One region of the Exiguobacterium artemiae 7-3 genome, then DNA from elsewhere that is predicted to be linked to it. Evidence: riboswitches for the same ligand, from Rfam matches in the RefSeq annotation. Region 1 holds a riboswitch; each other region holds the start of a gene.
The links. A riboswitch is a leader RNA that binds a small molecule or an ion and turns the genes downstream of it on or off. The one in region 1 is predicted to bind thiamine pyrophosphate.
Positions count from the first base shown of each region.

Region 1 (2,202 bases):
GTTTTCCCGACATCTGACGTGACCGACAATTCTTGCTGGGCCAAATCTTTTCGTTCATCCGTCAGTTTAATGCCGGTCTCAGCCGACGTTTGGTCGTAGGCTTTCATGATTCCGGTCAAGGCAGATGTTCCGGTTACCTTGTAAGGAGACGTAATCGTGATGTCCGCATCGGTCACACCGGCCGTGACAAGCGCATTGAGGTACATGTCCTTTGTGACCCAGGTGATGTTTTCCGTTGCAACGGACAGACCGTCGCCTTTTTCAGCCAACTCGATCTTGGCGGACGAATACATCCCGCCGCCGCGTTGGGACTGGGGAATGTTTTTCCCGAGATATTTTTCTTCATCCGCAGATGTCGCGATGATCGGGGTGATGCCTTCCGGTGCGTTCAGACGGGACAAGACCCATGTTTTATCATTCGCTCCGAGCGATTCGCCCAGTGTGATAATCGTTTTGTCGACGACCTGCTCGGCAGATGCGGCCGTTGGCAGTAATAACGTCGTAGCAAGTAATGCCGAAGCGGTCCATGTCATGGTTTTATTCATAAAAGTTCCTCCATAAGTTAAGTATCAGGTACTAAATTTAGTCTAATCGACCGGCGACAGAAGAGAATCGGTCTCAAGGACGAGCCGTCATCCACCTTCCGTCATGTTCCATTGTACAAAAAAATGGAGTGAAATGACGAGAATGGGTCAATTCCACATCAAATCATGATAAACTCAAAATAAATCAAATAGCGACCACTAGGGGAGTCAGTAGGCTGACTGAGACGACGAAGACGTTCGGACCCTTTGAACCTGATTAAGTTTGGACTTACGGAGGGAAGTGGCGTGGACGATCCTCTTTTTATGGTCTTTTCACGTCATGCCTGACATCGGGTGTGGCGTTTTTTTGATTACAAAAGGGGGAAAAAACATGACATTCAGTGAAGAAATCCGGCAAGCGGCAAGACGGTATTGGGACAGCAGCTTTACCCATCCATTCGTGACAGGGATTGCGGATGGAACACTACCGGAAGCAAAATTTCGCCATTACGTCCTACAGGATGCCTATTACTTAAAACATTTCGCGAAAATTCAGGCGCGGGCCGCGTCGAAGGCACAGGACTTCGCGACGATTGCCGAACTCGCGGAACATGCGACGTCGACCTATGCTGCAGAACTCAGTCTGCATCAATCGTTTTTTGAACCGCTTGGGATTTCGGACAAGACACTGGCAGAGTTTGAACCAGCACCGACAGCATACGCTTATATTTCGCATATGCACCATGCAAGTGAAGGGACGCTCGGGGAGACCATCGCTGCGATTTTACCGTGTTACTGGCTTTACTATGAGATTGGACAACAGTTACAGGCGGCTTCACCGGCTTCACCGATTTATCAGCAATGGATTTCGACATACAGTTCCGAGTGGTTCGAGCGGGTCGTCTTTGAACAAATCGATCGTCTGAATGATTTGGCGGAGCGGGCAAGTGCCGAAGAACGGGAACGGATGAAACAACATTTTGTCAAAAGCTGTTATTACGAATTGATGTTTTGGCAGATGGGCTGGACGGAAGAGACGTTCGAACAGCAGTATAAACAGACGATGGAAATGACATCATTCAAGTAAAAAAGACTGAAATAAAAACACCGGATCCGACAGAAAGCGGATCCGGTGTTTGTTCTATAGAAGACATTAATCAACTGTGGTGTTCAATCAAATCGGCAAGACGTTGCTTTACAAGTGACGGGTTAGTTAAGTCCTGGTTCGATAACGAAAGTTTTGTCATCGTCTCGTCCGTACCGGCCATCTCACTGAACAGCGAACCGAGACTGTGGGCACGGCGGTCGATTTGGACGACGATGACGATGCCGGACCGGTCTTGCAACAGGATGACTTCGATTTCGTCCAGCTTGTGAGCATAATGGGTACCGCGGGCGGAATACTCAAGTTCCTGCGCGATCGGCAAATCTTTCCGGAAGCGACCCGGTAATTTTTCTGTATCGGCTTTCTTGAGGCGGAATCCGAGATCTTCCATCGCTTCAAGGATGACCGATTGGTAGTCATTGGCTTTGACGACGACAGCATCGTGGTCAGAAGGGTCAACCGCCTGCGCGATATCAAGACCCGTCTCGATCCACGACTTCGATTGGCTGACGGAAAGTGGTGTATTAAAAGGGACTTGAAGCGTAAACGGTATTTCTCGTTCGACGCCTGCTT
Region 1 covers NZ_KK211190.1:2,069,196-2,071,397, reverse strand. The annotation lists gene P402_RS0111800 (DUF1002 domain-containing protein) at 1-545, opposite strand, end outside; TPP riboswitch at 736-841, shown strand; gene tenA (thiaminase II) at 916-1,611, shown strand; gene P402_RS0111790 (sporulation protein) at 1,682-2,202, opposite strand, start outside.

Region 2 (2,202 bases), 410 kb from region 1:
CGAAAGCAGCGGCAGAAAAAGCGGCTGCCGAAAAAGCAGCGGCTGAGCGTGCGGCAAAAGAGGCGGCAAAATCAACGCGTGAATCAAGCGAAGCAACGGTTCTTCCGACTCCTGTCAGCAGTGTGCCGACAGGATCAGCGAAGTTCATTCGTCCAGCTTCAGGTGGTGTTTCACAAGGGTTTGGACCGGCGAGTGGGGCAAACGGATATACTTTCCATAATGGTGTCGACTTCAGTGGACCCGTCGGATCACCGATTCGAGCAGCGGCTTCCGGAACAGTCATTACGGCCGGGAGCGGCGGACCTTATGGAAATCACGTCATGATTTCGCATTTCCTTGACGGTCAGGTGTACACAACAGTGTACGGTCATATGAATTCGTTATCAGTTTCTGCAGGTCAAACGGTAACTCAAGGTCAAACACTTGGTACTCTCGGCAGTACCGGAAATTCGACAGGACCGCACCTACACTTTGAACTGCATATCGGTGGATACCAATATAGTGCGACAGGACCAGCCAACACGGTCAATCCACTTGGATATCTTTAAAAACGAGCTTCGGCTCGTTTTTTTGATAGTGCTGTGATACAGTGAAAAAGAATTTAAATTACGAGCAACTAGGGGAGCTGGAGGAGTCCGGCTGAGAGGAAAACCATTCTGTTTTCGACCCTGTCACCTGAACTGGATAATACCAGCGTAGGAAAGTTGAGATCGAAGACATGAGTACTTCAATCAGTAGAACTGATTGTTCATGGCGTCGTCTGCTTTTTTACAGCGGACGGCGCTTTTTGTTGTCCGTTTTCTCCTTATTTGCTCACAGGAAAGTGAGGAAGTGGAATGAAACATGTATTGACGATTGCTGGATCCGACTCTGGAGGCGGAGCGGGAATTCAGGCAGATTTAAAGACGTTTTCAGCACTCGGTGTATACGGAATGAGTGTCATCACGGCGATTACGGCACAAAATACGTTAGGTGTTCAAGCGGTCGAAGATGTATCCCCAGAGCTCGTGGAAGCACAGTTGACATCCATCTTTTCAGATATCCGTGTCGATGCGATTAAGATCGGAATGGTTTCCAATCAAGACACGATCCAAGTGATTGCAAGACAACTGGAAAAACATCAGCTTCCGGTTGTTCTCGACCCCGTCATGGTCGCGAAAGGTGGTCACGGCTTGTTACAACCGAATGCAGAACATGCATTGCTCGAACAGCTTTTACCGCTTTCGACGCTTGTAACCCCTAATATTCCTGAAATCGAGCGGATGATTGGCCAAACGGTTCACTCCCTTGATGATATGAAACAAGCGACGGTAAAACTGGCTGAAAAACGAGCAAGAGCTATTTTGCTCAAGGGCGGACATTTGGAGGGACACGACGCCACCGATCTTTTATATGCGGACGGACGATATGTCGTCTTTGAACAAGAGCGGATAGAGACCCGTCATACCCATGGAACAGGCTGTACGCTATCTGCTGCTATCGCAGCTCATCTTGCCCTCGGTCATTCACTGGAAGACAGCATCAGTCATGCAAAACGTTATGTGACGGAAGCCATTCGTCACGGTTTTGCGCTCGGACACGGTATTGGTCCGACACATCATTTTCATGAACTTTGGAGGGATACACATGCTACGACGCATCCATGATAAAAAACCGTTGATTCATCATTTAACGAATACCGTAACGATCAATGACTGTGCCAATATGACACTTGCCCTTGGCGGATCTCCTGTTATGGCAGATGACCTGTTGGAAGTGGAAGAGATGGTCGGGCATGCAGATGCTATCGTGATTAATACTGGGACGATTAATCCAGACATGCGCCAAGCCCAAATTTTAGCAGGGAAAACGGCTAATCGATTGGGTAAACCGGTCATTCTGGATCCGGTTGGCGCAGGAGCGACGGCATTAAGAACGGATTTTATGAAGCAATTGATGGAGGAAATCACCTTTACGGTCATCAAAGGAAATGCATCTGAAATCAAGACATTACTTGGACAGACCGCTCGAACGAAAGGAGTCGACGCTGCTGAAGGAGAATCCCTGGATTTTCAAAGTATCCATGATTTTGCATCCCAAACGAAACAAGTCATCGTCGTAACAGGACCGATTGATTTTGTGACGGATGGAGATCGTCAACATTATCTGGATGTTGGTACGAAACGTCTTGGTCAAGTGACGGGAACAGGATGTATGACCGCT
Region 2 covers NZ_KK211190.1:2,475,437-2,477,638, reverse strand. The annotation lists gene P402_RS0113870 (murein hydrolase activator EnvC family protein) at 1-548, shown strand, start outside; TPP riboswitch at 609-719, shown strand; gene thiD (bifunctional hydroxymethylpyrimidine kinase/phosphomethylpyrimidine kinase) at 837-1,646, shown strand; gene thiM (hydroxyethylthiazole kinase) at 1,627-2,202, shown strand, end outside.
Region 2: linked by a shared signal. The riboswitch ahead of thiD (bifunctional hydroxymethylpyrimidine kinase/phosphomethylpyrimidine kinase) and the one ahead of tenA (thiaminase II) in region 1 are both predicted to bind thiamine pyrophosphate.

Region 3 (2,202 bases), 590 kb from region 1:
GGTGTCGTGTATGGCTACAAAGTGGAAAGCACACCGATTTCATTCGATGAAAAAGAATTGGTCAAGGTTGTCCGTGATCATGGCGAAAACGTCTTGGTTGCTCTTCAAATCGGCGGTAAAAAGGTCAACACGTTGATCAACAAGCTTGATATGGATATCTTTACACCAACGATTAAACACGTTGAATTCATCGCTGTTAAAATGGATGAAGAAACAGAAGTCGAAACGGATATCGTCCTCGTCGGCGAAGCAGCCGGTGCGAAACTTGGCGGATTCCTTTCACAAACACTCTTTAAAGTAACAGTTGCCGCAACACCAGATAAATTACCGGAACGGATCGAAGTTGATGTAACGGATCTTGCAATCGGAGATTCAATTACAGTAGCTGATCTTCCGGAAGAAAAAGATTTCCGTGTCGTCACAGAAGGTGACATCCAAGTTGCAGCAGTCGTTGAATCGACACTTGAAGCTGAACTTGAAGAAATCGAAGAAGCAGAAGCTGAGGCACAAGCAGCTGATGCGGATACAGCGACAGACGATTCAGAACAAACTTCTGAAGAGCAAGCTGAAGAAAACAAAGAAGATAAAGAGTAATCTTTTCTCCCCTCCCCTCGTGGGAGGTTTTTTTATGCATATTGACAAGTCACGGCGACAGCCGTACAGTGAAGAAGGTACACATCATTGACACATCCACTAGGGGAGCCAGTTGGCTGAGACGATTCACTTCGGACCCTTTGAACCTGATCTAGTTCATACTAGCGTAGGAAAGTGGAGCGGAATCCTCGTGCTCTTTTTCTGCATCTTGCAGGTTACACGACCGCTCTCTTTTCATAGAGGGCGGTCTTTTTTGTGGTTTCTTTGTGGATGTGCATTTAAAGGAGTAGTGATTATGAACAGTTGGAAAATGAAAGAAATCATCGTCATGATGATGCTCGCCGTCGCGTGTGGTGTCCTCTACTTAGGGTGGTCGACGTTATGGTTACCGATCTCGGCCATCTTCGGACCGGTCGGATCAAACTGGATGTTCGGCATCTGGGTCATTGCCAGTCCCCTAGTCGCCTACATCATTCAAAAACCAGGCGCGGCATTGATTGCAGAAGTCGTCGCTGCTGCCGTCGAATTGTTTACAGGGAGTCACTTCGGCTTATCGGCACTGTTGATTGGATTTGCACAGGGAATCGGGGCCGAGATTGCCTTTGCCGTGTTCGGATACCGGACGTTTAATACGTTCACCTTGATGTTGTCCGGTGTCTTTGCCGCCGTCGGAAGTATGGTCTACAGCCTCATCGTAAATGGATTTGCCTATTATACGACGACGACACTGCTGTTGACGTTTTCTCTGCAACTCATCAGCGGAGCATTGCTCGGCGGATTGCTCGCAAAAATAATCGTCGACGCGCTCGTTAAAACCGGGACACTGAACGGTTATGCGGTCGGACGGCAACGAAAGCAGCGTGCCGCATGATGCAGTGCGAGCACCTGTCCGTCCGTTATCCGGATCAGGATTCCGCGGTCTTACACGACTTGTCGATCACGATCCAAAAAGGAGAAACGACCTTGCTCGTCGGTCCGAGCGGCAGCGGCAAGACGACCTTTTTACACGTTCTTGCCGGTCTGTTGCCGGACACGATTGAAGCAGATGTCACCGGTCACTGGTTGACCGAGGGAACGGTCGGGATTTTGTTCCAACAACCGGACGATCAGTTTTGTATGCAGACGGTCGGCGCGGAAATCGCCTTTAGTCTCGAGAATCGGCAGATTGCCCGCAGTGAGATGGAGGAACGCATCCAGTTGCTGTTGGCGCGGGTCGGACTTGATCTTGCCTTGACGACACCGATTGCCGAACTGTCCGGCGGGATGAAACAACGGCTTGCTCTAGCCTGTGTGTTGGCACTTGAACCAGACATCCTGTTACTCGACGAACCGACGGCACAACTCGACCTGAGTGGTCAACGGACGATGATGCATCTGATTGAAGAATTGCATCACGATCCCGACTTGACGCTCGTTCTGATCGAACATCAGCTCGATCAGTGCGTGACGTTTGCCGACCGGGTAATCGTCTTTGAAGGTGGTCGCTTATTGCTTGATGGCACACCGTATGACGTGTTTCATCAACAGCGGGATGTGATGACGGCGCTTGGAATTGCGATGCCGCTCCTCTACCCCTACGGACTTGAGACTTTACCGGAGCTGTCCGGA
Region 3 covers NZ_KK211190.1:1,475,567-1,477,768, forward strand. The annotation lists gene P402_RS0108425 (50S ribosomal protein L25/general stress protein Ctc) at 1-594, shown strand, start outside; TPP riboswitch at 686-784, shown strand; gene P402_RS0108430 (ECF transporter S component) at 890-1,465, shown strand; gene P402_RS16360 (ABC transporter ATP-binding protein) at 1,462-2,202, shown strand, end outside.
Region 3: linked by a shared signal. The riboswitch ahead of P402_RS0108430 (ECF transporter S component) and the one ahead of tenA (thiaminase II) in region 1 are both predicted to bind thiamine pyrophosphate.

Region 4 (2,202 bases), 250 kb from region 1:
CCGCCCCGCTGTTCAATCGCTTGCCGTAACGCGCGGACGAGCAACGGAGGATCGACTTGACCGACCCGTTCAAATTGGACGGTTTTATTCTTCTGTCGCAACTGAAATGGCAGTTCGAGATAGCCGCTCGTCAACCCGGTCTCGTCGAACAATTGACGGACAAGCTGCGGATAAAGCGCACGGCTCACTGCCGCTAACGCATGTAACGGTTCCGACAGTTCTTCGTCCGTCGCGAGCATTCCCGCTGCCGCCCGTGTCGCCCCCTGTCCGACTGTTGACTGTTCAAGCAAATGGACGCTTTGTCCACGCTGAAGGAGCTCATAACCGAGTGTCAAACCGATGATACCGGCGCCGACAATCAATACATCCGGTTGCTTCATCGTCCAATCACCGCCCGGAACCGTCCGGCTGCTTCAACCGGAGACGTTTGACCAAGAATGCCCGACAAGACGGCGCCACCTGAGCAGCCTGTCGCCATGACATCCTGTAGATTGTCCGGTTTAATTCCGCCGATTGCGATAACCGGAATCGATGTCCAGTCGACAACCTGTTTTAAGGCATCAAGTCCTCTTGGCGGTACACCGGGTTTCGATCCCGTCTCAAAAATATGGCCGTATAGGACGTAATCAGCACCCCCCTGTTCTGCCGCCAGTGCTTCCGTCAATGAATGGACCGATTGACCAATCACCAGTTCCGGGAAACGGCTCCGGACACGGTCGATCGGAATGCTGCGTGTTGTCAGCTGAACTCCGGTGCCGGTGACGACTGCCACGTCCAGCCGGTCATGGACAATTAATTGCTCAATTTTTACGCCTCGTCGCACGAGTGTTTCGATGCACGCGACCAGTTCCTTCGCCGACCATGACGGTTCCCGCAGATGAATCCGGTCGACGGTTGCAGCGAGTTCCGGCAACAAGCGTTCGAGCACGTCCGGACGTTGCTTGCCGGTTGTCAACAGATGTAACTGCGTCATTATTTCCCCCTTTCCACACGAAAAAGGACCACCCCATGAACTGATGGAGTGGTCCTACAAAAAAGGGCGACAGTCGTCGCATCCTCGGATGATTGATCGGAATCCACTTCCCTCCGCTAGTACGAACTAGATCAGGTTCAAAGGGTCCGGATACTTCCGTCTCAGTCTGCTGCGAGACTCCCCTAGTGTAGATATTAATTTGTGTGGTACGTCTGTAGTTTATCACGGATAGTCACGTGTATTCCACCCTTGATCAGCGTCGCATGTCTGATTCGACCGCTTTGACCTGCTTGATCAGCTGTTCATACTTGTCGACGCGTTTCGTTTGCGACAAGTCATACGTTTGTTTTAAGCGTAAGACCCGCCCGACTTTCTGATCGAGATCTGCTGCCGACAATTTTCCTTGTTTGATCCGCGCCATGATTCCCTTATGAACGGACGCGTATCCGCCGGGCGATGAGAACATCGCCATATCAGCACCATTTTCGAGGGCAAGACTTGCTGCCTGGGCAAGTCCGTACCGTTCCGTGATTGCTCCCATCACGAGATCATCCGTGATGATGACACCATCAAACTTCAGTTCATCCCGTAACAGACCGGTCATGACGGGTTTCGACAACGAGGACGGACGGTTTTGATCGAGTGCCGGGAACAGGATGTGCGCAACCATGACCATCTCGGCCCCGTTTTGAATCGCCCGTTTGAACGGTACCAGTTCCGTCTGTTCAAGTTCCGCTTTCGAAGCATCGACCCGTGGCAGACCAACATGCGAATCGATGGTCGTATCCCCGTGACCCGGGAAGTGTTTGACGACCGGGACAACATCTTCCGCCTTCATCCCCTGCATCAACGGAATACCAAGCCGGGCGACCTGTTCCGCATCTGCACTGAGTGCCCGGTCACCGATAATCGGGTTCGCCGGGTTACTGTTGACGTCAAGAACCGGGGCGAAATTCATGTTGAAGCCGTAAAAACGGGAAATCGAACCGAGCGTCTGCCCGACTTCCGTCATCAATCCGGGATCATTTTTATGACCAAATGACAGGCTCGGCGATAACTTGAGTTTGGCATCCGGCACCCGGCTGACACGTCCGCCTTCTTCATCAAAACCAAGAAACGCTTTTTCGTCCGCCGTTTGCGCTTCGCTAATCGCTGTCGTAAAGGTTTTCAGCTGATCGGTTGATGTGATATTGCCACCGAGCAACAGGACACCACCAAGCGTATGATCC
Region 4 covers NZ_KK211190.1:1,818,042-1,820,243, forward strand. The annotation lists gene P402_RS0110495 (NAD(P)/FAD-dependent oxidoreductase) at 1-380, opposite strand, end outside; gene P402_RS0110500 (thiamine phosphate synthase) at 377-973, opposite strand; TPP riboswitch at 1,065-1,167, opposite strand; gene nagZ (beta-N-acetylhexosaminidase) at 1,227-2,202, opposite strand, start outside.
Region 4: linked by a shared signal. The riboswitch ahead of P402_RS0110500 (thiamine phosphate synthase) and the one ahead of tenA (thiaminase II) in region 1 are both predicted to bind thiamine pyrophosphate.